Regions from separate parts of the Gottfriedia acidiceleris genome, predicted to be linked through region 2. Evidence: a T-box and tRNA genes for the amino acid it is inferred to sense, from the RefSeq annotation. Region 2 holds a T-box; the other regions hold tRNA genes.
The links. A T-box is a leader RNA that pairs with one kind of tRNA and senses whether it is charged. The one in region 2 lies ahead of metG (methionine--tRNA ligase), so its partner is inferred to be a tRNA-Met.
Positions count from the first base shown of each region.

Region 1: it has a tRNA-Met gene. The T-box ahead of metG (methionine--tRNA ligase) is inferred to sense a tRNA for this amino acid. The anticodon was not compared.
Region 3: it has a tRNA-Met gene. The T-box ahead of metG (methionine--tRNA ligase) is inferred to sense a tRNA for this amino acid. The anticodon was not compared.

Region 1 covers NZ_CP096034.1:67,226-77,307, forward strand. Annotated here, with positions in the region: gene mfd (transcription-repair coupling factor) at 1-1,431, shown strand, start outside; gene spoVT (stage V sporulation protein T) at 1,653-2,189, shown strand; gene MY490_RS00335 (putative polysaccharide biosynthesis protein) at 2,405-3,994, shown strand; gene mazG (bifunctional methyltransferase/pyrophosphohydrolase YabN) at 4,013-5,467, shown strand; gene MY490_RS00345 (RNA-binding S4 domain-containing protein) at 5,502-5,771, shown strand; gene yabP (sporulation protein YabP) at 5,862-6,167, shown strand; gene yabQ (spore cortex biosynthesis protein YabQ) at 6,164-6,775, shown strand; gene MY490_RS00360 (FtsB family cell division protein) at 6,776-7,153, shown strand; gene MY490_RS00365 (S1 domain-containing RNA-binding protein) at 7,239-7,709, shown strand; tRNA gene MY490_RS00370 (tRNA-Met) at 7,862-7,938, shown strand; tRNA gene MY490_RS00375 (tRNA-Glu) at 7,950-8,021, shown strand; gene spoIIE (stage II sporulation protein E) at 8,346-10,082, shown strand, end outside.
Region 2 covers NZ_CP096034.1:875,589-885,670, reverse strand. Annotated here, with positions in the region: partial or broken gene MY490_RS04180 (SDR family oxidoreductase) at 1-12, shown strand, start outside; gene MY490_RS04175 (dicarboxylate/amino acid:cation symporter) at 58-1,266, opposite strand; gene MY490_RS04170 (DUF1292 domain-containing protein) at 1,481-1,741, opposite strand; gene MY490_RS04165 (hypothetical protein) at 2,055-2,342, shown strand; gene MY490_RS04160 (Na+/H+ antiporter NhaC family protein) at 2,405-3,733, opposite strand; gene MY490_RS04155 (GNAT family N-acetyltransferase) at 3,889-4,563, opposite strand; gene MY490_RS04150 (HD domain-containing protein) at 4,619-5,593, opposite strand; gene MY490_RS04145 (PhzF family phenazine biosynthesis protein) at 5,612-6,502, opposite strand; gene metG (methionine--tRNA ligase) at 7,144-8,781, opposite strand; T-box leader at 8,835-9,108, opposite strand; gene MY490_RS04135 (pentapeptide repeat-containing protein) at 9,303-9,776, shown strand; gene MY490_RS04130 (DUF2935 domain-containing protein) at 10,040-10,082, opposite strand, start outside.
Region 3 covers NZ_CP096034.1:256,191-266,272, reverse strand. Annotated here, with positions in the region: gene MY490_RS01445 (CPBP family intramembrane glutamic endopeptidase) at 1-542, shown strand, start outside; gene MY490_RS01440 (redox-sensing transcriptional repressor Rex) at 591-1,217, opposite strand; gene MY490_RS01435 (ABC-F family ATP-binding cassette domain-containing protein) at 1,379-3,304, shown strand; gene tsaD (tRNA (adenosine(37)-N6)-threonylcarbamoyltransferase complex transferase subunit TsaD) at 3,521-4,543, opposite strand; gene rimI (ribosomal protein S18-alanine N-acetyltransferase) at 4,540-4,992, opposite strand; gene tsaB (tRNA (adenosine(37)-N6)-threonylcarbamoyltransferase complex dimerization subunit type 1 TsaB) at 5,002-5,694, opposite strand; gene tsaE (tRNA (adenosine(37)-N6)-threonylcarbamoyltransferase complex ATPase subunit type 1 TsaE) at 5,675-6,142, opposite strand; tRNA gene MY490_RS01410 (tRNA-Asp) at 6,545-6,620, opposite strand; tRNA gene MY490_RS01405 (tRNA-Met) at 6,626-6,702, opposite strand; rRNA gene rrf (5S ribosomal RNA) at 6,887-7,002, opposite strand; rRNA gene MY490_RS01395 (23S ribosomal RNA) at 7,058-9,995, opposite strand.

The sequences.
Region 1 (10,082 bases), 810 kb from region 2:
CCAATTAATATCGGTTTGTTAAATCGTTTCCGCTCTCGCAAACAGCAGCTTGAAACGATGAAAGGCTTAAAAGAGGGCTCTGTTGATATAGTAGTTGGAACACACCGCTTATTATCAAAGGATATTCTATATAAAGATTTAGGACTTTTAATTATTGATGAAGAGCAAAGATTTGGTGTATCTCATAAAGAAAAAATAAAACAACTAAAAGCAAATATAGATGTTTTAACTTTAACTGCAACTCCAATCCCTCGTACATTGCATATGTCGATGCTAGGAGTTAGAGATTTATCAGTCATTGAAACGCCACCAGAAAATCGTTTTCCAGTTCAAACTTATGTAGTTGAATATAATGCTGCATTAGTGAGAGAAGCGATTGAAAGAGAGCTTGCTCGAGATGGACAAATATATTTCTTATATAATCGAGTAGAAGATATTGAACGTATGGCTGAACAGATTTCGATGCTTGTACCAGATGCAAAAGTAGCTGTAGCACATGGTCGAATGAATGAAGGGGAACTTGAATCAGTTATGTATGCCTTTTTAGATGGTCAATATGACGTATTAGTAAGTACGACGATTATCGAAACAGGCGTGGATATTCCAAATGTTAATACATTGATTGTATATGATGCAGATCGAATGGGTCTATCAACGCTTTATCAATTACGAGGGCGCGTAGGTCGTTCGAATAGAGTGGCATATGCGTACTTCACATATAAACAGGATAAAGTATTGACTGAGGTTGCCGAGAAGCGTCTGCAAGCAATTAAAGAATTTACAGAACTAGGTTCAGGTTTCAAAATCGCAATGCGTGACTTATCAATACGAGGTGCAGGAAATTTACTTGGAGCACAACAACATGGATTTATTGATTCGGTTGGTTTCGATTTATATTCTCAAATGTTAAAAGATGCAATCGAACAGCGTAGAGGGGTTAAGAAAGAAGATATTATTTCAATTGAAATTGACATTGAAGTAGATGCTTATTTACCTGACACGTACATCCAAGATAGTAAGCAAAAAATTGAGATGTACAAGCAATTTAGACGTGTTGAAACGTTTGAAGAGTTAAACGATTTACAAGATGAATTAATGGATCGTTTTGGTGATTTCCCGTTAGAAGTAGGTTACCTATGTCAGGTTGCTCATATTAAACTTTTAGCTATTGCAGAGAAGATTGAACTGATTAAACAAGTTAAATCAGAAGTGAGTGTTTATTTCTCTGAGAAGGCAAGTGCTAATATTGATGGTGGTAAGTTATTTCAACTATGTAATTCATTCGGTAGAGGCATTGGTCTAGGTATGGATGGATCGAAATTAAAAGTAACGTTTGACGTAAAAGGAAAAAATCCAGCTGATTGGCTTACTACGCTAGAAGGTTTAATTAATGGATTAAAGAACGTGAAAAAAGAGAGTGTAAACGCTTAGGAAATGATTGCTTTAATTAGGCGATAAAGTAATTAAAAGTTACCAAAAAGTGCTTACAGTACTATATTTTTAGTAAAGGTGTTAAAAAATCTCACTTATTTTGTATAGAACTTTCGTTGTGAAGGATACTATCATTAATTAAGGGTGACCCTACCTCATTGTCACTCGGATATCTTTCATCAACGTAGACATGCAAGTAAGTGAGGAGGCGCTTTACAAGTATGAAAGCAACAGGTATAGTTCGTCGAATTGACGATTTAGGTCGAGTAGTAATACCAAAAGAAATTAGGAGAACTTTACGGATTCGTGAGGGTGATCCATTAGAAATATTTGTGGACCGAGATGGAGAAGTCATTTTAAAGAAATATTCACCAATTAGTGAATTAAGTGATTTTGCGAAGGAGTACGCTGATGCACTTTACGACACACTTGGACATACTGTCATTATAAGTGACCGAGATTCAGTTGTAGCAGTTGCGGGGGCTTCCAAAAAAGAATACTTAAACAAAAACATTGGTGATATTATCGAAAAAACTATGGTGGAGCGTAACTCAAAAGTAGTTAGCGAGCCTGGGGAAGCTTCATTTATCGAAAGTGTAATTGAAAAATACCAATCCTATGCAGTAGGAGCAGTCATCGCAAGTGGAGATCCAATTGGAGCTGTTGTTATCTTTTCAAAGGATAAAACAATTTCTGAAGTGGAAAAGAAAGCAATCGATACTGCTACTAACTTCTTAGCTAGACAAATGGAGCAATAATCATATATGAAGTAAACATGGGCCAGTAAAGGAATATTACCTTGACTGGTCTTTGTTTTTCCCTTTGATATAAACTACCGTATTCACATTTGAACAAACCCATTACTTGCTAAAATTGGAAAAGAGAGGTTTTTTCTTTTGGCAACTCTTTACATAAGCCCTATTAATGTAATACATTAAAGGGTGAACCGTCTATCAAAGGAGTTGTTATCCTTTTGCAAAAAGCTAAGCAAAAAGCAGCCCTACAAGGGGCTTTGTTCATAACAATAGCATCATTATTATCGAAAGTACTAAGTGCGTTTTATAAAATTCCTTATCAAAATATTGCCGGCGATTTAGGTTACTATATTTACCAACAGGTTTATCCTGTCTACGCAATTGCTTTAGCTTTTTCTACATATGGCTTTCCTTTAGTTTTATCATCTTATGTTGCTGAAAGATTGGCGAAAAAAGACGACAAAGGGGCTAAAGATTTGGTGTATGCAACATTTATGATGTTGTTGGTCATTGGTATATTGTGTTTCTTTACTTTATACATAGGAAGTAATAGTATAGCGAAGTTTATGCGTGATGATCATCTAGCGATGTTAATTCGTGTTGTTAGTGTTGGCTTTTTATTTGTTCCAATTACTTCAGCATTTCGAGGATATTATCAAGGTTTAGGGGATATGGGACCAACTTCAGTCAGTCAGGTGATTGAGCAATTAATTCGAGTTATTACGATTTTAGTGCTGTCACTTTATTTAATTCAAACGACCGACAATCTTTATATTGTCGGTGCAGGGGCTGTTTCAGGTTCAATACTTGGTAGTATAGCAGCGATACTGTACTTCTTTTATTGGGTTTCTTTTCGTGGATCTGGTTTGACCATACCCTCATTTGGTTTACTTAAAACCTATCGATTAGAATTAAAAACAATTTTGTATCAAGGTATCCTACTGAGCTTAAGTAGTTTAGTACTTGTATTCATTCAGTTTATCGATTCACTCTCTTTTTATCCGTTATTAGTACAGTATGGATATCATGTTGAAGGTGCTAAGCTAGTAAAGGGTATTTATGATCGTGGATTTCCGCTCATTCAATTAGGCTCTGTCATTGCTTCATCATTTTCACTGGCCTTAATTCCGTACTTATCAAGTGAATTAGTTCGTAAAGAACATCATTCTATTAATAATCGAATCTCAGGTGCCATTAGAGTAAGTATTGTAGTAGGAGCAGCAGCAACAATTGGTTTAATTTCAATTATCCATCCGACCAATATCATGCTTTATCGAAATGATTTAGGAACGGATGTCTTAACTGTTTTATGTATATCGATCTTCTTTGCTGGGGTATCGATTACGACATCTTCAATCGCACAAGGATTAGGTAAAAGTTTAATTCCAGCTTTAAATGTAATTGCTGGAGGTTGTGTTAAATTTATTGGAAATGTTATTTTAATGGAGCAAATCGGATCTAAGGGAGCAGCTTATTCAACGGTATCTGCTTTAATTATTGTTACGATTTTGAACTTAGCTTATATATATAAATTGTCAAAAGTAACATTTTTTGACTTTAAGTTTATTGTGAAATTACTAGTATCTGTAGCCATTTTGTATGGTTGTGTATATGGTTATGAATATGTATTTGAAAAATATGCGATGTTTATTAACCCACTTCGTTTGAGAATGTTAGTTGAGGCACTATCTTCAGCGGTTGTAGGTGCAATCGTATTCGCGATTGTATTAATAAAAATTAAGTTATTTACAGTAGAAGAGCTAAGCTCAATCGTTAAAAGTGAAAAATTAAGAAAATGGCTTTCTTAAAAGAACAGGAGGATCAAAATGAACAAGATTACAGTTTTAGGTTTAGGAGCAGGTGACCTTAATCAGCTTCCATTTGGTATCTATAAAGAGTTACAAAAAACTGACAATCTTTATTTACGTACAAAAGACCACCCTGTTATAAGTGAATTAGAAACAGAAGGATTAACGTTCCAATCATTCGATGCAATTTATGAAAAACATGATCGTTTTGAAGAGGTATATGAAGAAATTGTTCAACTACTGGTGAAAGCTTCTGAAGCAGGTGCAATTACATATGCTGTACCAGGCCATCCTCTTGTAGCGGAAAAAACTGTTCAGCTATTAATAGAGCTTGCAGATAAAGGAAATATCCAGCTAGACATCAAAGGTGGACAAAGCTTCTTAGATGCGATGTTCACAAGTTTAAAAATTGATCCGATCGAAGGCTTCCAGTTTGTAGATGCAACAGATTTAGAGGCAGAGTCGATTACGTTTAGACAGCATTTGATCATCTGCCAGGTTTACGATCAAATGACTGCCTCTCATGCGAAATTAATGCTAATGGAGCAGCTACCCGATGATTATGAAGTCGTAATAGTCACGGCAGCGGGTAGTTCAAGTGAGCAAATAAGAAGGGTACCATTATTTGAATTAGATCGCGATACATCAATTAATAATTTGACAAGTGTTTATGTACCTCCAGTTAAAAATGAAGAGGATCTGTATCATCAATTTGAAACACTTCGTTCTGTCATTGCTACTTTAAGAGGCCCTAATGGATGTCCGTGGGATCAAAAGCAAACCCATGAATCATTAAAGAAGTACTTATTAGAAGAGGCTTATGAGCTACTTGAAGCAATCGATGAAGAAGATGACGATCATATTATTGAAGAGCTAGGAGATGTATTACTTCAAGTCATGTTACACGCCCAAATTGGAGAAGATGAAGGATATTTCTCAATCCAAGATGTAATTCAAGGATTAGTAAGTAAGCTAATTTATCGTCACCCACATGTATTTTCAACCGTTCATGTGAATGATGAGGAAGACGTATTAAAAAATTGGCAAGAATTAAAACAAGCTGAAAAAGGACATGTCGTTGAATCTGTTCTTTCAGGAATACCAAAGGATCTTTCAGGAATATTAAAAGCAGAGAAACTTCAAAGTAAGGCCGCGAAAGTAGGGTTTGATTGGAAGGAACTACCGCCAGTGGTAGATAAGGTTAACGAAGAGTTAGCTGAAGTGCTTGATGCCATCAAATTGAATGATCAGTCTAAAGTTGAAGCGGAACTTGGTGATCTGTTATTTAGTATTGTTAATTTAGCACGTTTTATTGATGTAAATCCTGAAGAAGCTATTTTAAAAACAAATATGAAATTTACAAAACGTTTTCAATATATTGAATCAAGACTTCGTGAAATAAATAAGACATTTTCTGATGTATCTCTTGAAGAAATGGATGAGATATGGAATGAAGCTAAAAAATACGAATAATGTCTAATTGAATGAAAATTAAGGAGAATAAATGATGAGACTTGATAAATTTTTAAAAGTATCGAGAATTATTAAGCGTCGTACACTTGCAAAAGAAGTAGCTGATCAAGGAAGAATAACGATCAATGGAACAGTTGCAAAAGCATCTACAGAAGTCAAAGTAAATGACGAGTTAAAAATTCGATTCGGGCAAAAAATTGTTACAGCAAAAATTAATTTACTTAAAGAAACCGTTCGAAAAGAAGAAGCAGATGCAATGTATACAATCATTAGCGAGGAAAAACTGTCAGATAGCTTGTTCTAAAAAAGTTGTCCCTTCATATACTTGTACAAATAACACTGTATTAGGAATCGATTTACAAGCGGTACAGTTTATGTAAATGGAGGGACTAGTATGAATAATCCGTATGAGTTAAATGCGAAAAATACAAGCCAAATAATCGAGCAGGATTTATCGTTAAAAAGTAGAAGATATCTTGAGATTACTGGAGTAAAACAGGTTGAGAGCTTTGATAGTGAAGAGTTCCTATTAGAAACAGCTTTAGGCTTTTTGCATATTAAAGGTCATAATTTACAAATGAAAAACCTCGATGTAGAAAAAGGTCATGTAGCAATCAAGGGAAAGATTAATGAACTTTGTTATATTGACGAGTACAATTCGGGGAAAGCTAAAGGAATCTTTAGCAAGCTATTTAAATGAGCTTAAACGTTCAGTTCTACTCAATGATAGCGATGGTCGGTATGGGTGCATATCTTGGTATGGCACTAGATACATACCATCGTTTTTTATATCGAGGTACTCGTAATCGATTGATTGTATTTGCAACTGATATATTATTTTGGATTTTTCAAGCTCTACTAGTTTTTTATGTATTATACTTAGTTAATGAAGGTGCACTTAGGTTTTATTTACTATTAGCTTTACTATGTGGTTATGCGGCATATCAAAGTCTTTTTCGAACTATTTATAAAAAAATACTAGAACTTGTTATTCAACTAGTTATTAGCATTTATCGCATTATAGTAAAGTTGATCGTAATATTTATTGTAAAACCTATAAAGTGGATTATTCAGGTAATAATTATCATTCTTTTGTTTATTTATGGACTTCTTATTCGACTAATCCGTTTAGTTTACAACGTTGTACTATCAATTCTTTTGTTTTTCGGCAGAGTATGTTGGTTTTTTGTGCCAAAACGAGTCAAAAACTATTTCATACAATTTAAAGGAGTTTTCGGAAAATTCAAGAATATCTTCCTTACTACTATTAAAAAAGTAAAGGACCTTTTAGATAGGAGGAAGAAATAGGTGGAACATGCGAGAAAATTGGATTTAACTAGACAAGTTCAAGATAAACAAAATATTACTTTAGTTGAGGAACATGGTGTTAAGCCTAGGAGAAGGAGTTTTAAAAAGTTTTTAGTACGAATTTCATTATTCTGCTTTTTAACTGTCCCCCTATTCTTTTTATTACAATCTCATTATGTAACACAACAACATGTGTATTCATCTAAAGTAAAGCAGTTAAGGCTAGCAAAGGTTGATCTAAAGAAAACAAAGAGTACGGTAGAGGATTCAAAGCGCATGATTGACCAATTGAACGATGATCAATATATTATTGAGTTAGCTAGAAAAAACTTATTTTTTTCTAAAAAGGGAGAAATAATTTTTCCTAATATCAAGTAATTATCGTTTCATTGACACTTGTTTTTATTATTTTATATAATATAGTAAATCCAGTTAAACATTTTTAAGGAGGAGCATTTTTTTTATGTCAATTGAGGTAGGCAGCAAAGTTAGTGGGAAAGTTACAGGGATTACAAATTTTGGTGCTTTTGTAGAGTTACCAGAAGGAGTAACTGGACTTGTTCACATTAGTGAAGTAGCTGACAACTATGTTAAAGATATTAACGAACATTTAAAAGTTGGCGATGAAGTAGAAGTAAAAGTAATCAATGTTGAAAAGGACGGTAAAATCGGTCTTTCAATCAAAAAAGCGAAAGAACGTCCACCAGTAAAAGAGGGAGAGCGTGAGCAAAGACCTCGTCAAAGCAGACCTTCATATGGAGGCGGCGGTGGTGGAAACCGTGGCAAAAATCAAAACCGTTCGGAACAACGTCCGGTTAAAGAAACATTTGATCAAAAAATGAGTAAATTTTTAAAAGACAGTGAAGACCGTCTAGCTTCATTAAAACGTAACACGGAATCTAAACGTGGTGGCCGTGGAGCTCGTCGAGGCTAATCCTACCTTGTCAGGACATAAATAGGTATATAGAACACGCACTCTTTAATGGGTGCGTTTTTGTATGGAAAAAATAATTAAATAAGATTCTAAAAAACTGTTGACGGTTAATTGGTACCATGATAATATAAATCTTGTCGTTTAAAGATAATGGCGGTGTAGCTCAGCTGGCTAGAGCGTACGGTTCATACCCGTGAGGTCGTGGGTTCGACTCCCTCCGCCGCTACCATTTCCTTTAACGGCCCGTTGGTCAAGTGGTTAAGACACCGCCCTTTCACGGCGGTAACACGGGTTCGAATCCCGTACGGGTCATACAACAACAAAAACGTTTGGTCTCTATAAGAGAGGCTAGGCGTTTTTTTTAAGGAACATGCATCCCCATCTCTTAAATCCATTCTTCTTCCATACTTTTTCTCTTTATTCTGAATTTCGATTGACATAAAATTTAATAATTGCGTTTCTTTTACCCTATTAGAGAAATTATGCTGCTAGCTTTTCTCATATTTTGTAAAACAGTTGTACGTAAAAGCTTTTTCCGTCGAAGAAAACTTTTATTTGCCTTTGTCATTTTGACATAATCCTTCAATTGGACAAGTTAAAATATGTTCAATAAACCAATTCGGATGAGGTGGAAATATGACGAAACTGCAAAGAGGGTCATCTAATTCTTCAGCAAGCTTGGTCCCTACTAATGGATTTCAATCAGTATTTCGGCAATCTTCTAAATCAATTAAATCCAAATTAGAGAGAGCATTCTTTGATTGGGGGTTACTAATCTTTTTAACGGGATTTTTATTAGGACGAGCGTTGATACTATCACATATTCTCCCGTTTGTATTACCGTTTTTTGCCTCAGTTTATATGATGAAACGTGAGCGTACTGGAATAGCTTTTGTTGCTCTTATGATTGGTTCATTAACTGTGTCAATTGAAACAGTTAGTTACGCGTTTGCCACAATTATCCTATTTTTTATCCTTAATATTTTCTTCGCTAGAGTTAAACGACACTATATAGGTTTAGTACCTTTTCAAGTTTTTTTATCAGTATTTATTAGTCATCTTTTAATTACTTATGCTTTTCAACAAGAAGTTCTAATGTATGATGTTTTGATGGCCTCAGTTGAAGCGGGATTAAGTTTTATTTTAACGATGATCTTTTTCCAAAGTGTACCTCTACTCGCGATTCCTAAAAGAAAACAGCTTTTAGGTGTTGAAGAAATCGTATGTTTAGTTATTCTTTTAGCTTCGGTTGTGACGGGGACAACTGATTGGTATATTCAAGATTTATCTATTCAGCATATTGTTACTAGATACATTGTCTTACTATTTGCCTTCGTAGCCGGAGGAACGGTCGGTTGTACAGTAGGGGTTGTAACAGGCCTTATACTAAGTTTAGCGAGTGTTTCGAGTCTATATCAAATGAGCTTATTAGCATTCTCTGGATTACTTGGTGGCCTCCTTAAAGAGGGAAAAAGATTAGGTGCGGCAGCTGGCTTATTAATTGGGACATGCCTCATTAGCTTTTATGCTGAAAAACAATCAGATATTATTTTTTCAATCATTGAATCAGTAATTGCGATTGTCTTATTCTTAATAACACCATCTTTCCTACTAAAACAATTAGCTAAACTAGTACCAGGAACAGAAGAACATTCTACAGATCAACAACAATACTTGCGTAAAATAAGAGATTTGACGGCTAATCGGATTACTCAATTTTCAAACGTGTTTGAAGCATTATCTGCAAGTTTTTCACAGCCTAGCCAGTTTGCACATATTGAGGACGAACTAACTGATGAAGAACTGTTTATTTGTAGTATTTCAAATAAGTGCTGTAATAGTTGTATGAAAAAGGATCATTGTTGGTCAAACAATGGTGATCGAACATATCAATACATGGAAAATATGATGCATTTAGTTGAAAAGGATCAGCTCATTAAGAATGGCCAATTTATGAGAGAGTGGGAGAAATATTGCCAACGTTCTTCAAAAATGGCAGATTTAATGAAGCAAGAGGTTTTCTACTTCCGTGCCAATCAAAGGCTAAAAAAACAAGTTCAAGAAAGTAGAAGATTAGTGGCAGAGCAATTACGCGGGGTTTCAAAAGTAATGGTCGATTTTGCAAAAGAGATTCAACGAGAAAAAGAAAATCATCAATTGCAGGAAGACCAAATCTTACAAGCTTTATTAAACTTTGGAATTGATGTTAGCCAAGTTGAAATTTATAACTTAGAGCAAGGTAATATTGATATAGATATATTAATTCCGTTTGAAAACGAGTACGGTGAATGCCAAAAATTAATTGCGCCAATTCTATCAGATATTTTAAAAGAGACGATTGTCGTATTAAAAGAAGAGGCAGCGACAATACCC
Region 2 (10,082 bases):
ACTGAAACTTGAAACTCTTACTAAAATAAAAGACTGGGAGATTCCCAGTCTTCGTTTTTATGCAGTCTTTTTCCCGTTAGTCAATCTCTCAACTAACATACTCACAGATAAATCACCTGTTGCATTTAACATTGTTGCAGGCGGATCAATTAACGTACTAATTGCTGCAAGAATTGGTAAAGATTCTACCGGTAAACCAAACAGAGAAAGAATTAACATTTCCCCAATCATTCCACCATTCGGAATCGCTCCCATTACCATACCAACTAGTAATGCAATACCGATTGTAACAAGATAAATATTCAAACCAGAGAAATTCATTCCAAATACACCAAATGCAAAAGCAATTTTTACGACTCCACCCATAACAGAGCCATCTTTGTGTAATGCACTAGCTAAAGGAATAACAGTCTCTCTAATCTTTTTAGATACGCCCATTTTTTCAGCTGATTCAAAATTTGTTGGAATCGTTGCTGCACTACTACAAGTTCCTAAAGAGGTTAACGTTGAAGGTAATACATTTTTCCAATAAATTCTAAATCCATAACTACCACCAGCCATATAAGCAATAATACTATAAACGATAAAATAAAATAGAATAGCAGTTACATAATATAAAACAAAAACTCGCTCATATGAACCTATTAATTCTTTACCATATGTCGGAACAAGATAAGCAAAATAAGCTCCAAGTCCAACCGGTGCAAGATACATAATATAGTTAACCATATTCATAATCACTACATTACCACTTGCTAATAATTTTTTAACAATGTCGGCTTTATCGCCAGCTTTATTCGTTGCTAAACCAACTAATACAGCAAAAACGATAATTGCTAACATATTGCTTCTAGTAAACAACCCTGAGAAATCATTCACCGTAAATGTATTTACAATTTGCTCCGCTACTGATACTTTATCAGTTGCATCTGGTTTAACAATTGGAATATGAACTCCATGAGCAGGTGGATAAACTTTCATAACAACAAGCATTATGATCGCTGCGATAATACCTGTAAATAAAAATACCCCTGACATATTTCGCATAATCTTACCGAATTTTTCTCCTCCGCCATTTGCAAAACTTGAAGCTACAGAGAAAAACACAAGTGGTACAACTACTACGAATAATAAATTTAAAAATAAATCCCCTATTGGTTTAAGGGCAACTCCTACGCTTTCATGAGTAAAACCGATGACTGAACCAATGATGATACAACTAAGTAAAATCAAAGGGAAAGCGTAATTTCTAAATGATAATTGCATAAGCTTCCTCCTAATATAATTGCTATTTGTAGTATACCGAAAATTTAATAGTTTGTACTCCAATTTTTTAATAAAACTTACATATTTCTACATAAAGATACAAAAAAGAACACTTTGTATTATCTACAAGTGTTCTATCTTTATTGTAATTAAGAGATACTACCTATGCTTTTACCCGTATTCCAATGCTTTAATCCTACTTTTTTTAATCTTATTATTTTAAGACTTCATCAAAAGCAGCTGAAACTTTTTCAAACTCTTCTTCTGTTTCTATATCGTAAAACTCGCCATCTTCTTCAACTCTTAAGAAGAAAACGTCAATATCCTCTTCACTTTCTTTTTCTACTTCTTCTAGTAAACCTACTGCTATGTATTCATGACTTTCAATCGTAATTGAGCCTAGTACTTCGTAATCTTGCTCGTCTCCTTCATCATAGCTAAGTGTAAGAATTTCGTCTACTTCAATCTTTTCCATAAATCTTGACCTCACTTATTTCAAATTCATTTTGCATAAAGATAAACCTTTATGTTCCTTAAGTGTAACAGAATGATGCAAAACGTTAAATACAATTAAAGCTTTTCTAAATCGTTCAACTTTTAAACCATCTTTTTTGTGAGAATCAATTTTAGTAAAAAAAAAAATTTTAAAAATTTACATGAATATTCTTACGAACCCTGTAATAAGATTTAGAACAACCAATTCTTAAGTTTCTTTCAAGTTTATTAAGTTGGACAAGCCTTTTGTCTTCAAATAGTAGATATTTTCTATATTTAGGGAGGATTACTGAATGTCAAAATTAATAACGGGCCAAGAACAAACTAAAAGAAAAACTGTCAATTTTAAATCATTCTTTCAACGTTTTACTAAAAACCAATTAATTGATGAAACGCCATCACAACTTTTACATAATGAGTTAAGAAGCTTACAAAAACTTTTAGAACTAAAAGAAATTAATTTTATTTATGCCGATCCCGAATACATTGATGTTGCTATTATGGAATTAGAAGCTATACGTACAAAATACAGTATTACTGTTAGACAATTAAAGGAAATACAGTCTGCTAGTGTTGTATGAAAAAAAGAGATAAATAGCATATTAGCTATTTATCTCTTTTTCTATGTTTTTACCATTGTTGGTTAAGAACTGACCTCATACTTCGTTTCGTAAGTCTTAACTTTTTTAAATACATTAATGAAAACCGTTAGGCATGGGAGAATCCATAAGAATATTGCATAAGGTAAATACTCATGTAACTTCATATTAATGACGGTACTACTCATGATTGCAAGAACATTCCAGGGAATCATCGCTGGAAATAATAAAGTTGTATCCGCCATTAACCTCGCCAATTCTTCTTTGTTATATTTATTTGACCAATGCGATAAAAAAGAGCGCCCTGTTAAAATAATAGGCATCGTTTGGTTACCGGCTATTACGCAAATAACTACTGTTGCACCAATTGTTTTCAAAGAATCGGATAGCATTGAAGTTGAAGTTTGAAGCCATTTATCTAGCATAGGCTGAATGATATTAAGCTCCTCCAACAATGCATTATAAATCCCTGCTATAGCAATAAACAATAACAAGCTATACATATGACTTAGCCCTCCACCAAGTCCATTGATTCCGTGCCAAAACGAATGCACAATTTTACTAAAAGAAATTCCATTAAACAAAGCTATTAAACTTCCAGATAAAATACTAATGACATAGGAGTAAATAATGTTAATTCGAAATAAAACAAGTACAACTAATAAAATCGGTGGAATAAATTGAATGAATGAAATCCCCTTATTGCTCACGATTTCATGATGTGTCTGGGTAATTCCTTGCGCAAACTGTAAATCCATTACACTAAAAAATATGATTGTTACGAATACAGCAGTAATTGATGTAAAAAGCATCGCTTTACCTTGTTTTTTGACAGTTGTTTCAAGAATATTAGCTAAAAGTTGATGTGCGCTTGAAAAAGGTGACGTTCGATCACCAACAAATGCACCCGAAATAACCGCTCCAGCCGATATTTCCACAGGTATATGTAATAGTATGGCACTACTAATAAGAGGAACTCCTAAGGCACTTAATGTTCCAATCGACGAACCCAAAATCATTGAAAAAATCATCGTCGTTAAAAAACAAAACACAAAAAAATGATGTGGATTAATTGCCTGTAAAGTAATCGATACCATCGATGTGATCGTTCCTGATAAATACCAAGATGGAAGTAAAAAGCTAATTAAAAATAAGATAAACAGAACAATTTTAACTTTTCCCATTCCTTGATAGCTTAATTTCATAATATTTCTAACTGCATATCCTCTTTTTAAACTTAATACGACTAAAAAAATTAATCCTGGTAAAATTCCAAATACGAGAGAGATATGTAATATGACGGAACTAATTATTCCAGCCAAAGTTACTAATATTAGGAAACTTGCCTGTTTAACTGAAAATTGGTTCTCCAACACTTCCCCTTCTTTCAAACAGATTTATTACATAAAATTGATTAAATATCATCATTAATTATATTAGCTTTCAATTAATAATACACATATATTTCAATTAAAAAGCACTACTTCAATATAAGAAGCAATGCTTTTGCACAAAAATATAGTTGCTTTTAACTAAAATGTAAATCCGTTCCATATTGAACTAATTTTAATTTTCGTGCGACTGCTTGAGATGCATAATTATCCCATGATGTACTATACAAAGCAGTTCGTCCTTGGCCTTGGATATCCGCAGCCCATGCATTTGAAACGATTAATCCATACTCTTTTCCACGAAAATCCTCGAGTGTATATACGCTTGCTTCAGCAGCTTCGGCTGATTGTCTGGCACTACAGCAAATCGACACAGCAATGTCATTTTCAATAATTGCGTAACATGGTTCTTTAAATTCTAGCTCCTCATATGTATAAGGAAAGTTTGGTAATAAGTATTGTTTATTTGCCTGGGTAATTTTTATTGCTTTCGATGATACTTTGCCAACTGTTTGAAATACATATGCTGGACCCATCCATAAACTGTCTATCTGATGAGTTTTACTTAAAATCTGCATGATATTTATTAAAGGTATACTAGAGTTCGTGTCTAAGGCTTTCTCTATTTCGATTAGTTCCTCATTTTTAAGACTATCTAAAAACCTTTTCACATTTCCCATTTTGGTGCTTCCTATATAAAATCGTGGTGCTTCTGTATATGGTGGTTCATTTATTTGTGTTATTTTTCCAACTTCATTGTGTTTAAATAATACGTTAATATGCATCTCCATAAGTTCTAGCTCTGATTTCAAAAGGACTCCCCCTAGCTTCAAACTACTTAATTTACAACTTCAAATTTTTTTTACTCTATCTTTTAATTTTTACAAATGTTCCTTTTTCAGACTTTTCAATTGCGATCTTATTCATTTTAGCAATATTGTCTGATAAAAGAGATGACAGTTGGACAGTTTTTCCGTCTAATGATACAGGTACATCGATAATCCTTCTTTTACCTTTACGATGAATATCATAATCCTGTTCATTTTCTTCGAGCTCAACTTTTGCATATAAACTGTTTATTAATTCTTGAATTTCTTTATCATTACTTTCTTGAATTAATGTCATTAACTGCATATCGTCCAATAATAAATCGTCTAACTTACTAATTCCTTTTTGTAATGCTAGTTTAATAATCTTTGAAAGTGAATCATATGAATAAATGCTAATCGGTCCTAAAAAATAATCTATAGCAAGTTTGTAATAAATCACTGTAAACCACTCCGCCATTTCAATAGAGTTTACACAGATTTCTCCATTTACAATAACTAATGAATTTAAAAATAATTCAATTTCTTTTTTAGGTATTCCAAAATATGTGTGCATATCTCTTAATGTATAATCTATTCGATCTGCACATAACTTCGGAAGCTCCTTTTCAAGTATTTCCCATTTATCTATATCAAAAATTTCTTTAATATCGATTTGATATTTTTCAAGTATAGAAGGTATCTCCGAATCTAAAATTACTTTTTCAAAGATTGTTTCATGGTAATTTTCTTCACTATTATCAAAAACAAAATCAATAACATGAGAAAATGCTGTGTGAGAAACATCATGTAATAAACCTGCTATTTGTTCCTTGATAGAACCCCCTAACCTTTTTATTAACAACATAACGCCAATAGAATGGTCATATCGGGTTCCATTAAAATGATGATCCACTAAAACAGTAGCACCAGCTTGATGAATTCTTTTTAACCGTTGAATTGGTTTTGTTTCGATTAATTCAACAAGAACTTGATCAATATTGTATTGTCCATATAGCCTATCGTTCAAAATCATACTGTACTCCATTTCATTTTATATTTGAAATTCCATTTCCTTAACATAAACAGCATTTCCAGTAATTTCTATATCATAAGTCGAATTAACTCTTTTTACATTTACTTTTACACGTCCGTCTTTTTGAATTTCAGTTCCTTGCTCAACAACTAATTCAATTGCATCATTAACATCATTACTAATATATTTAGCATAATAAGCTCCCAAAATCCCAGAGGCAGTACCTGTAACCGGATCTTCAATCGTTCCCGAAAATGCAGAGGAAAAATGGCGAGCATGAAAATCTGCATTTGAATCGTATGTTTCTAAGCAAAATGGATGAACGGACGCTTTTGGAATTTCAGACAAAATACTTGGAAAAAGTTGATTATTAGATTTCATCTTTTCAAATGAAGATAAACTTTTTATCGGTAAAAGTAAATTCCAGGCACCTGTACTTCCGTAAAGAGTTGGTAGACTTTTATCGATTTCTTCTACACTAAGACCAATTGAAGACGCTACTTCATCAATCGATCCTTTAAACTCTACAAACTCTGGTGTTTTTTGTTTCATCTTTATGTAGATTTCATTATTCGAATTATGAATCTTAATCGGCAAAATCCCAGCTTTTGTTTCTATCGTTAACTCACTTTTAAACTTAATTATCCCTCTAGTAACCAAAGCATATATTACTGCCATTGTCCCGTGACCACATAAATCCATTTCATGCCCTGGTGTAAAATAACGAATTTTATGATCAGCAACTTTCGAATTTAATAGAAATGAAGTTTCATTAAATCCGACTTGTTTCGCAATATCCTGCATTTCATAATCAGTCAAAGAATCGCAATCTAAAACGACTCCAGCTGGATTTCCTTTATTGGGCTCTTTACTAAAAGCATCATAATGGTATACAGTAATTTTTTTCATTTTTCACCTCATTTAGTTTTTAGGTACATATAATGTTATGAGATTGCTAGAATAGTGCTTATATTCAATCATTTTATAATAAACATTATTAAACAAGTTAAATAAAACGATTACATTTTCTATATGATTTTATATTTTCCCAATATTTTTAATTTGAAAGTTTGATAAAATAGTAATTATCATTAAAATTTTGGAGGAAAATATGTCATTATTTATAACAGCTTTCGGAGGAAAACTTATACTATGCTTGTCCTTTACATTAATCTGCTTCTTAATCGCATGGCCAGTCGGATTATATTTCCGATACAAGGATGCACAGAAAATGAAAGAAGTATTACGCGACCAACCAATCAATCGACGCAATTACTGGCTTAAACAATTCTTAAAATTAAGTATATCAATTATAGCTTTATATTTTATATCATTTTTAATTGCCCTTTATTTTAAATGCCATTTTCATCTACTGCACCATTTGTTGGTCTATTTGCTCTATTACTCATGCTTTATATTAAATTTGCCCCTCGTACAACTGGTGAAGCAACACCTGATATTGATGGATGGCATAAAACATCTGTAATCATCGATCCTGATGAATATTTCACTTCAACAGGCGCAACTCTTATTTTTGGATCTTTTATCTTTTACTTTTTAGATTGGTTATTTAACTGTTCTAATTCTTCCTCTATTCTACCTACATGAATTCTGTCAAAAAGAGGCTTTACCTCGTTAATTTTTACTAAAACTGGAGAAATTTCCTTCCATTCAAATTTTGGTAGATTTAGCATTTCTTTTATTTCATTACTCGAAAAAGGTAAGATTGGATGTAAGATTTGCGCCAGATTGGCAATAGCATATATACAACTCACCATCGTGTTATGGCACCCGATAAAATTCTCCTTAACTTGTTTCCAAGGCGCAGCTTCATCAAAATATTTATTTGCAGTTCGGATAAATTCAAACACTTCCTCTATGGCCTTTTTGAAATTAGCCGATTCAATCTGTGAACCAACTGACTTATAAAGCCCATTAATTTCGAATCTAAATGATTGTTCTATTTCCCCATTTGGGACTTCACCATTATAGTACTTTTCAAGAAACTTTAATGTGCGGTTTACAAAGTTCCCATATGCGCCTAATAGTTCACTATTATGACTATAAATAAATTCCCTCCAAGAAAAATCAGTGTCTCTATTTTCTGGAGCATTTATTGTTAAAAAATATCGGATTGAATCTGGATGATATTTTTCGATTAGATATGGTACCCATACTGCCCAGTTTTTACTAGTGGACAGTTTTTTCTTCTCAAGAGTCAAATATTCATTTGAAACAATATGAGTTGGAAGAGCATCTTTTTTTAAACCAATTAAAATAGCTGGCCAAATAATTGAATGGAACGGTATATTGTCTTTACCATGAATATAATATGATGTTGTTTCTTTTTTCCAAAAGCTAATGTCATCTTGATTAGTGCTAAGTGCCCATTGTTTACTTGCCGAATAATAACCAGACACTGCTTCGATCCACACATAAATTTTCTTCTTTTCATACCCTTTTACTGGTACGCTTACTCCATTTGGCAAATCCCTTGATACTGCTCGGTCATGAAGCCCTTCATTTAAATATCGTTCTGTTAATTGGATAGCATTCGAACGCCAGCATCCACTCATTTTAGCAAATTCAAGATATTCATTAAGCTTATCTTGTAACTTACTTAATGAAAAATAAAAGTGCTCTGTGTTTTTTACGGATGGAGGATTTCCACATAGCTTACAAGTTTTATTTAATAATTCTAAAGGATCTAAAATAGCAGAGCAATAATCACACTGATCTCCACGCGCATGTTGACCACAATTTGGACAATTTCCTTCTACATAACGATCTGGTAAGAATTGTTCAAATTCTTCACAATAGCATTGTTCAATTTCTTTTTTATAAATTAACCCATTTTGTAATAAAGTTAAGAAAATTTCTTGTACAGTATTATGATGATGTTTTGCGTCTGTCCTTGTATAAAAATCATAGGTAAATCCTAATTTCTTAAAGTTATCCTCGAATTCAAGGTGGTAACGATCTGCAATTTCTTTATAAGTTACATTTTCTTGTTTTGCTTTAATAGCAATAGGTGTACCATTACAGTCACTTCCTGAAACGTATAATACATTCGCTTTTTTCAAACGAAAATATCGAGCTAGAATATCACCTGGCAGTAAAGCTGCAATATGCCCCAAATGTAATGAACCATTTGCATAAGGCCAAGCTCCTCCAATAAAAATGTCCATTCCAATTCCTCCTAATTTATAAATGCAAAAAACCTCGCCCCTATCTATAAAAAGATAAGGACGAGGTTTAATATCCACGTGGTACCACCTTAGTTCACAAAGTATTTGCATACATTTGTCTTAGCAAGTACAAAAAGCATAAAAATGCTTATATACTGTGACTTTGGTAACAAGTGCCAACTCTTGTCGTAGCCTACTAATAGAAAGTATACGTTCAGTACGAAGCTCCGAGGCCATTGTTCAAATAAGTATTCTTGCTTCTTTTCAGCTACCGAAGCTCTCTGTAAAAAATAACATTATTCTACTTTTCCTCTTCATTGCTTTTATTCAAATGTTAAAAAGATTTTATAAAAAAAATATCGAAAAGTCAAACTATTTCAAAAGAAGATTTTTATATAGTATAAGTTACAAAATAAAAGTTGATTCAACTATTTGTCGAAATTAAAAATGATTAAGAGTGAAGGGATACTCGGGTTTTAAGTTAAATATATTCAATTATCAAAGCTTTAGGAGGAGATGTAATGTCAAATTGGAAGACTGCATTATTTGAGTTACAAAAAACAGATATGTCTTTTTCAACATTTAGTGAAGTAAGAGCTGAAAACTTAGACTTTACTAATGTAAGCTTGGCAAATTCGAAATTTACAAATGCAAATATGAGAAATCTAGAATTAAATGACGTGAATTTATTCGGAACTCGAATTTCAGATGTTAATTTATCTAATACAAAAATAACAAATGGGAATTTAAGAGACTTAGTAATTGATCATGTTCATTTAACTGGATCAAGCTTCCGCAATATTGTGATTCCGGAAGATCTAAATCTTGAAGATCACTCTAATTCTATTAAATTTGAAAAATGCAATTTAACAAATAGTCAGTTCACGGACTGTGATTTAAGTCATGTCGAAATTAATAATTGCAATTTATCAGGATTGAAAATTAATGGCATTTTAATTGAGGATTTGTTAAAGAGTTATAGACAGAGGGAATAATTTCTACATAAATAAGTTCCCACTGTTATGAATAAGGTGATTTGTGATTTGTGATTTCTACTTTTTTCTTTTTTACTTACTCATGAACCACTCATGAGTAACCTATATTCTTCTTCTTACCCTTATACTTGCCCATGAACCGTTTATGAGTAGGGTTTTATATTTTAGATTTTTCCAACTATGTTTTATTTCAAACGCGCAATAAAAAAAGAATCTTTAATCAGATTCTTTTTTCATTTCTATTTTGCTAACTTGCGTTGTTTTTAATGGTCGTCCAGTACAACATTTCTGTTTCCATTCCCTGTT
Region 3 (10,082 bases), 620 kb from region 2:
CAGTGGCATTATGGGGTTGTATTAGTTTCGTAAGTGGATTAATTATTATACTTATCTTATTACATAAACCCATTTATGAAGGAATAAAGAATCTAAAAGCTAATTATCGTACAATAATAAATTGGGTTGTTTTAGGTTATTTCATAACAATGCTAACTCAAATTGTTTGTAATTTAATTTTAATTTATGTATTTGAACTACATAAGGGCTCAGAAAATACTCAAAATATCATAAACATCGCTAAGCTTAACCCGGCCTTTATTATCATACCAAGTTTAGTTGCACCAATTTTAGAGGAGATTATTTTTCGTCGAATTATTTTTAAAAGGCTTTATAATCGTTTACCATTTATTATTTCTGCTGGAATTAGTTCAGCGGTCTTTTCGCTTATGCACGGAGACTTGCCCTTCTTTTTATCTTACTTTCTAATCGGTTTTGTATTTTGTTATCTGTATAAACGAACAAACTCAATTATGGTTCCAATCTTAACACATATGTTAATGAACTCTTTTGTCGTTTTTCAGCAAATCAATTTACATTAAAAACCAAAAACCCCCAAATTTTTTGGGGGTTTTTATTCTAATATGAATTTATTGTTGTAAAAAATATGCCAATGTTTGCAGTTCAACGGCTAAGTCTATATGATGAATGCGAATATGTTCTGGTACACTAATTCGTGCAGGTGTGAAATTTAAGATTCCTCTAATATTTTTTCCATTTAATCGATCAGCTATTGATTGTGCTACAGGTGCAGGTACAGTTAAAATAACGATTTGAATATCTTCATTCATAACTTCCTCTAGATTATCTAGATTATAAACGGGTACTCCACCTATTTCAGTGCCAATTTTATTTGGATCAATATCAAATGCCATCTCAATTTTTGTATTATTATTTTTTATAAAATTATAGTGTAAGAATGCAGTTCCTAAATTACCAACACCAATTAATGCAACTTTCATAACTTCATGTTGGTTAAGCGCTTTCGAGAAAAAAGTTAATAAATAATTTACGTTATAGCCATAACCTTTTTTACCAAGTGCTCCAAAATATGAAAAATCTCTTCTGATTGTAGCGGAATCTACCTTTACTGCTTCACTTAACTCTGCTGAAGAAACTCTTTGTTTACCTGATAAAGACAAATTCTTTATAAAACGGTAATATAAAGGTAGACGTTTAGCAGTAGCTTGTGGAATTTTAATTTGTTCCGAATCCATTTTTTAATCCCCCACTTACTGTAATTCTTTTTACTATGGTGTGTAATTTGACTTTATTTTAGTAATAAAGTATTTGTTCTAATGTAAAATATACACTATATTTAAGAATTTTGACAGTCTACAGTTATATACATAAAAAATTTTGCAATGAGGTGTTATCCATGATTCTTTTACAAGTAAATAATGTCTCAAAGTATTTTGGTAGTGACATTATACTTTCAAATATAAAATTAGAAGTTCAAATGAGTGATCGAGTTGCCATTGTCGGACGTAATGGAGCGGGAAAATCTACATTATTGAAAATAATAGCAGGTGAAATATCCTATGATGGCGGCGAAATAAATAAACCCAAAGACGTTACTGTTGGCTATCTAGCCCAAAACTCTGGTTTACAAAGCGATAAAACGATTTGGGAAGAATATTATTCTGTATTTAATCATTTAGTAGAGATGCAGGACAATATGCGAAAATTAGAAGTTAAAATGACTAGAGAGGATGTCTACTCTAATCAAGCCGTTTATGACAAGGTTATGAATGAATATGATCATCTTCAATATACATTCAAAGAAAACGGTGGTTACCAGTTTGAAGCAGATATTCGTTCAATAATTAGTGGTTTAGGTTTTAGTAATGAAGATTACGAAACAAAAATTTCCTCGTTAAGCGGTGGACAAAAGACAAGACTGGCATTAGGTAAGCTATTATTGACAAAACCTGATTTGTTAATCCTGGATGAGCCTACAAACCATTTAGATATTGACACTCTAAGTTGGTTAGAGCGCTACTTACAGTCATATCCTGGTGCAGTTTTAATCGTTTCTCACGATCGATACTTTCTTGATCAAGTTGTTAATATTGTTTATGAAATATCTAATCATAAGCATCAACGATTTGTTGGTAATTATAGTAAGTACCTTGAACTAAAGGCAGCTCAATATGAACAAGAGTTAAAACAGTTCGAAAAGCAACAAGAGGAAATCTCTAAACTTGAAGATTTTGTACAGCGTAATATTGCGCGTGCTTCAACTACAAAAAGAGCTCAAAGTCGTAGGAAACAATTAGATCGTATGGTTCGATTAGACAGGCCACTTGGAGACGAATCTTCGGCTAATTTTTCATTTACAATTGAAAAACAAAGCGGTAATGATGTGTTGTCTGTACAAGATTTATATATTGGCTATGATCGTATTCCAACAATTGATCAACCGATGAGATTTGTACTGAATCGAGGCGATAGTGTCGCATTAGTCGGTCCAAATGGTGTTGGTAAATCGACTTTACTTAAAACGATTATTGGAGATTTAGAAAAATTACAGGGAACAATTGATTTTGGTGCAAATGTTTCAGTTGGATACTATGATCAAGAGCAAGCAAAACTAACTTCTAATAAAAGAGTATTAGACGAACTTTGGGATGATTATCCATTAAAGGCCGAACAAGAGATTCGAACAATATTAGGGAACTTTTTATTTTCTGGAGATGATGTGACAAAAATTGTTAACTCTTTAAGTGGTGGAGAAAAGGCAAGATTAGCTTTGGCTAAGCTTATGATGAAAAAAGCTAATTTCCTAATTCTTGATGAGCCTACTAACCATTTAGATTTAGATAGTAAAGAAGTGTTAGAGAATGCTTTATTAGATTACCCTGGAACGATTTTATTTGTTTCTCATGATCGATACTTTATGAACAGATTATCCACAAAAACTTTTGAACTAGCAAAAGCAGGATTATCAATTTATTTGGGTGATTATGACTATTACCAATTTAAGAAAAACGAAGCATTTGAAAAAGAACAAGCAGAAAAAGAGGCTACATTAGCACAAGTTAAACAATCCTCTCAACCAATTTCTGATTATCAACAAGACAAAGAATTGAAGAAAAAACTCCGTCAAACTCAGCGCCGTATAGAAGAAATTGAAAGTAATATATCGCAATTTGAGCTTGATATAGAGACAATCGAACTAGAATTATGTAAGCCAGAAGTTTACGGTGATTTTCAATTAGTACAGGAATTAACAAATAAGAAAAGTGATATCGAAGCTAAGTTAATAGACCTAATGGAAGAATGGGAGAACTTACAAGATTAATGACTAAACGGATAAGCTAATTGCTATCCGTTTTTTCTTATCTACATATTTATCCACATATATTCAATTATCATTTAGCTTTTACACAGGTTTATACACATTATCCACAGAAAAATAGTAATGTTATACACAATTTTGTACACATAGTTTAATAAGTTTTTAACAAATAAAAAGTACTTATCCACATTTTATTGAAAAATTGTGAATAAGTACTTCTTACATATTCTCTAAATCCAAACCTGGATTCCCGTTTAATGCCAAATTACCTAGTTTTCCTTGTTTTAACCGGATAAATGCAGCCGCACCAATCATAGCAGCATTATCTGTACAAAGTGATAGTGGTGGTATAACTAATTCTACATTAGTCAAAGCATTCATCTCTTCTTGTAATGAAGCTCTCAACCCTTTATTAGCCGCAACTCCTCCGGCCAATAAAACTTGTTTTACATTATATTCTTTTGCAGCCTGAATTGTTTTTGAAACAATTACTTCAATTACACTTTCTTGAAAGCTTGCTGCAACATCAGCTGGTGAAATTTCCTTGCCTCTTTGCTCAGCATTATGCATATAATTAATAACTGATGACTTTAACCCACTAAAACTAAAATCATAGCTACCCTCTTCTAACCATGCTCTAGGAAAGGGAATCGTTGCATTTCCTTCTTGTGCTAGACGATCAATGTGAGGACCACCTGGATAAGGTAATTTAAGTGTTCTAGCGACCTTATCATAAGCTTCTCCTGCTGCATCATCCCTTGTTTCACCTATTACTTCAAAAATGCCATCTTCCTTCATGTAGACAAGCTCCGTATGTCCACCAGAAACAACTAAGGCTAATAGTGGATATTGCAGGGGCTGTACAAGTTGATTAGCATAAATATGACCCGCAATGTGGTGTACTCCTATAAGTGGTAATCCATGTGCAAATGCAATTGCTTTTGCAGCATTTACCCCAATTAGTAAAGCTCCAACAAGTCCTGGACCTTCTGTAACTGCTACAGCAGCTAGCTCTTCATATTCTACCTTTGCTTGCTTCATTGCTTCTTCGATTACTAAAGTTATTTGCTCAACATGTAATCGTGATGCAACTTCAGGTACAACTCCACCAAAACGTTTATGAATATCTATTTGAGTAGCTACTACATTACTTAAAATTTCATTTCCATTTTTAACAACTGCTGCTGAAGTTTCATCACAGCTTGTCTCTATAGCAATAATTAAACAATTTTCATTTATCATTTCAAATTCACCCACATAACTAATGCATCCTCAAAATTATCTGTATAATAGCTTTTACGAATACCACCATCTTGGAATCCCAGCTTTCGATATAGTCCCATTGCTACATGATTCGATACCCTTACTTCTAAAGTTAATGTATCAGCTCCAAGATTTTTAGCAGTTTCCATTACCGCCTGAAGTAACTTTTCGCCAAGACCTACTCCCCTATAATCTGGCAAAATAGCTATATTTGTAATATGTCCCTCGTCAATAACCACCCATAATCCACAATAACCAATTATTTTCTCATCTACTTCAGCCACTATATAATTGGCAAATTGATTTGAATATAATTCATTATAAAAAGCATCATATGTCCATGGTGTAGGGAATGATTGTTTTTCAATTTCTACTATTTGATCTAAATCTTCTTCTTTCATTTTACGAAAAGCAACCGATGAGATCATAATATCCTCCTACTTTTCTTGGCTTGCAAGCCAATTAGCTTCTGCCTCTGATAATCTTAAATATTCTGGTACAAAATTATGAACTGATTCTTCCTTTTCTTCTAAGCTACATGTAAACAGTTCACTAGGTCTCTGGTTATTCATACTTTCTTTTGCAAAGACAGCTTTATCTTTTAAATGCTCAATAATAAATTCTTTATGAATTAATACATCATTACCAATAAATAAGATTTGTTCATTATAAGATTTAAGCTTTTCAATCCATATACTTCGGTCAATATTGCAGTCTTCTAATACCTCATTAGTAACCTGTCCTCTAAAATCATAAAGACCTGTAAATAATAAGTTGCGTCTTGCATCAAATAATGGACAAACTAATCCATTAAAATATCGCCCGTTAGCAGCCAATACCTTCAAACTTGATACTCCGATAATTGGAATATTTAAAGTGAAAGCTAATGATTTAGCCACAGTGACACCAATGCGTACACCTGTATAAGAGCCTGGACCTTTTGCAACTACTATTTTAGATAATTCCTTTGGTTTTATATTGCATTCTTCCATTAAAGTACTAATTGCTGGCATTAATCGTACAGAATGGTTTTTATTAATAAATGTTATCGTTTCTCCAATAACAGATTGATCTTTTATTAGACTAATCCCCATAACATTAGTAGATGTATCAATTGCTAAAACGGTCATTGTTTATTAACTCCTTACAAATAAATTCATACCTAGATCCATTTGGAATAAAAGTAATCATTCTACCATTTTCTTCATGAGTTATTATGATTTTTAAGAATTCATTTGGTAGGTAATCTGAAATTAAATGAGCCCATTCTACAACACAAACACCTTCACCCATAAAATACTCATCAAAGCCTAAATCTTCACTACTACCTTCTAAACGATAAACATCCATATGATATAGAGGAATTCTACCTTTATATTCTTTAATAATATTAAAAGTTGGGCTATTAACCGTTCTTTTTACATCAAGACCTTTAGCAAATCCTTTTGTAAAAGTGGTCTTTCCAGCACCAAGATCTCCTTCTAATAATATTACATCTTTTTGTTGCACTAATTGTCCGAGAAAAAATGCAATTTCTTGAGTTTCTTCCTCAGTATTTGTATGTAAAACAATTTCCAATTACTTCACCACCAAAATTCTAACTCGTCTATTTCTAACTTTGCCATATTATATCATTTCAAAACATTAAGCGGATGTCAAACAGTAATATTCTTTTGAATAGTTTCAATAAATTATTGAAACTTATATTTAGATTGTTTTCGTTTATTTTGTTACTTCTCTTGCTTATCGATGGCGTAACCTTGGGCTTTTAGTCGCATAAGCGCCTTGTAATCTCCTACCATCCCAAGTTTCCTAATTAAGGTTGAGTTAAGCATCCTTAGCTTATGTCGGCTTCTGTTTTAAACAGTTATAATCGTTAAAAGTAATACTCCTGCAAATAAAATCTATTTATATATTACTCATTTCAAAAATAATAAAAAAAACGAAACAATTTTTGTTTCGTTTTAAGAATCGTATGTATGGCGGTCCCGACCGGGATCGAACCGGCGATCTCCTGCGTGACAGGCAGGCATGTTAACCGCTACACCACGGGACCATTTTTGGTTGCGGGGACAGGATTTGAACCTGCGACCTTCGGGTTATGAGCCCGACGAGCTACCAGACTGCTCCACCCCGCGATAATAAGAAAATAATTTAATTTTTAAATCCATGAAGTTTTACCCTGTTAAGACCATCCCAATCTCAGGATGTTAATACAAGTAGCGGCTCGATTGGTATGCTGAAGTAATTTCTTCGAAGCATATTCGTTCGTGCTCCACCCCGCGATTATAAGAAAATAACTTATTTTCATAAAAAATCTAAACCAGGCGACGTTCTACTCTCACAGGGGGAAACCCCCAACTACCATCGACGCTGAAGAGCTTAACTGCCGTGTTCGGTATGGGAACGGGTGTGACCTCTTCGCACTAATCACCTGATTTATAGAGTTGTACTTCGTACCCTCAAAACTAGATAATGTCATTATCAAACTTGTTAGTTAAGTCCTCGACCGATTAGTATCAGTCAGCTCCACGTGTCACCACGCTTCCACCTCTGACCTATCAACCTGATCGTCTCTCAGGGGTCTTACTAGCTTAACGCTATGGGAAATCTCATCTTGAGGGGGGCTTCATGCTTAGATGCTTTCAGCACTTATCCCTTCCACACATAGCTACCCAGCCATGCTCTTGGCAGAACAACTGGTACACCAGCGGTGTGTCCATCCCGGTCCTCTCGTACTAAGGACAGCTCCTCTCAAATTTCCTGCGCCCACGACGGATAGGGACCGAACTGTCTCACGACGTTCTGAACCCAGCTCGCGTACCGCTTTAATGGGCGAACAGCCCAACCCTTGGGACCGACTACAGCCCCAGGATGCGATGAGCCGACATCGAGGTGCCAAACCTCCCCGTCGATGTGGACTCTTGGGGGAGATAAGCCTGTTATCCCCGGGGTAGCTTTTATCCGTTGAGCGATGGCCCTTCCATGCGGAACCACCGGATCACTAAGCCCGACTTTCGTCCCTGCTCGACTTGTAGGTCTCGCAGTCAAGCTCCCTTATGCCTTTACACTCTTCGAATGATTTCCAACCATTCTGAGGGAACCTTTGGGCGCCTCCGTTACTCTTTAGGAGGCGACCGCCCCAGTCAAACTGCCCACCTGACACTGTCTCCGAGCCGGATCACGGCTCTAGGTTAGAATTTCAATACAGCCAGGGTAGTATCCCACCGACGCCTCCACCGAAGCTAGCGCTCCGGCTTCTCAGGCTCCTACCTATCCTGTACAAGCTGTACCAAAATTCAATATCAAGCTGCAGTAAAGCTCCACGGGGTCTTTCCGTCCTGTCGCGGGTAACCTGCATCTTCACAGGTACTATAATTTCACCGAGTCTATGGTTGAGACAGTGCCCAAATCGTTACGCCTTTCGTGCGGGTCGGAACTTACCCGACAAGGAATTTCGCTACCTTAGGACCGTTATAGTTACGGCCGCCGTTTACTGGGGCTTCAATTCAGAGCTTCTCCCGTAAGGGATAACCCCTCCTCTTAACCTTCCAGCACCGGGCAGGCGTCAGCCCCTATACTTCGCCTTGCGGCTTCGCAGAGACCTGTGTTTTTGCTAAACAGTCGCTTGGGCCTTTTCACTGCGGCTCTCCCGGGCATACACCCAAAAGAGCACCCCTTCTCCCGAAGTTACGGGGTCATTTTGCCGAGTTCCTTAACCATAGTTCTCTCGCTCACCTTAGGATTCTCTCCTCGCCTACCTGTGTCGGTTTGCGGTACAGGCACCTATTTCCTCGCTAGAAGCTTTTCTTGGCAGCGTAGAATCAGGAACTTCGGTACTATATTTCCCTCGCCATCACAACTCAGCCTTATGATGTGCGGATTTTCCTACACATCAGCCTAATTGCTTGGACGCGCATATCCAGCAGCGCGCTTACCCTATCTTTCTGCGTCCCTCCATTGCTCAAACGGAAATGAGGTGGTACAGGAATATCAACCTGTTGTCCATCGCCTACGCCTTTCGGCCTCGGCTTAGGTCCTGACTAACCCTGGGAGGACGAGCCTTCCCCAGGAAACCTTAGGCATACGGTGGACGGGATTCTCACCCGTCTTTCGCTACTCATACCGGCATTCTCACTTCTAAGCGCTCCACCAGTCCTTACGATCTAGCTTCAACGCCCTTAGAACGCTCCCCTACCACTGATACCATACGGTATCAATCCGCAGCTTCGGTGATACGTTTAGCCCCGTTACATTTTCGGCGCAGAGTCACTCGACCAGTGAGCTATTACGCACTCTTTAAATGGTGGCTGCTTCTAAGCCAACATCCTGGTTGTCTAAGCAACTCCACATCCTTTTCCACTTAACGTATACTTTGGGACCTTAGCTGGCGGTCTGGGCTGTTTCCCTCTTGACCACGGATCTTATCACTCGTAGTCTGACTCCTATGGATAAGTCATTGGCATTCGGAGTTTGACTGAATTCGGTAACCCGTTGGGGGCCCCTAGTCCAATCAGTGCTCTACCTCCAAGACTCTAACACATAAGGCTAGCCCTAAAGCTATTTCGGGGAGAACCAGCTATCTCCGAGTTCGATTGGAATTTCTCCGCTACCCACACCTCATCCCCGCACTTTTCAACGTGCGTGGGTTCGGACCTCCATTCAGTGTTACCTGAACTTCATCCTGGACATGGGTAGATCACTCGGTTTCGGGTCTACGACCACGTACTATATCGCCCTATTCAGACTCGCTTTCGCTGCGGCTCCGTCTCTTCAACTTAACCTTGCACGGGATCGTAACTCGCCGGTTCATTCTACAAAAGGCACGCCATCACTCGTTAACGAGCTCTGACTATTTGTAAGCACACGGTTTCAGGTTCTCTTTCACTCCCCTTCCGGGGTGCTTTTCACCTTTCCCTCACGGTACTGGTTCACTATCGGTCACTAGGTAGTATTTAGCCTTGGGAGATGGTCCTCCCAGATTCCGACGGAATTTCACGTGTTCCGCCGTACTCAGGATCCACTCAAGAGGGAACGAGGTTTCAACTACAGGGTTTTTACCTTCTTTGACGGACCTTTCCAGGTCGCTTCATTTACCCCGTTCCTTTGTAACTCCGTATAGAGTGTCCTACAACCCCAAGAGGCAAGCCTCTTGGTTTGGGCTATCTTCCGTTTCGCTCGCCGCTACTCAGGAAATCGCTATTGCTTTCTATTCCTCCAGGTACTTAGATGTTTCAGTTCCCTGGGTCTGTCCTCAGTACCCTATGTATTCAGGTAAAGATACTACTCCATTACGAGTAGTGGGTTTCCCCATTCGGAAATCTCCGGATCAAAGCTTACTTACAGCTCCCCGAAGCATATCGGTGTTAGTCCCGTCCTTCATCGACTCCTAGTGCCAAGGCATCCACCGTGCGCCCTTTCTAACTTAACTAATTTTAAAACTAATTGAATTAAACTTACGCAGTTTAATGAATGACATTATCTAGTTTTCAAGGTACAAAGTTGAGAGTGAACTCTC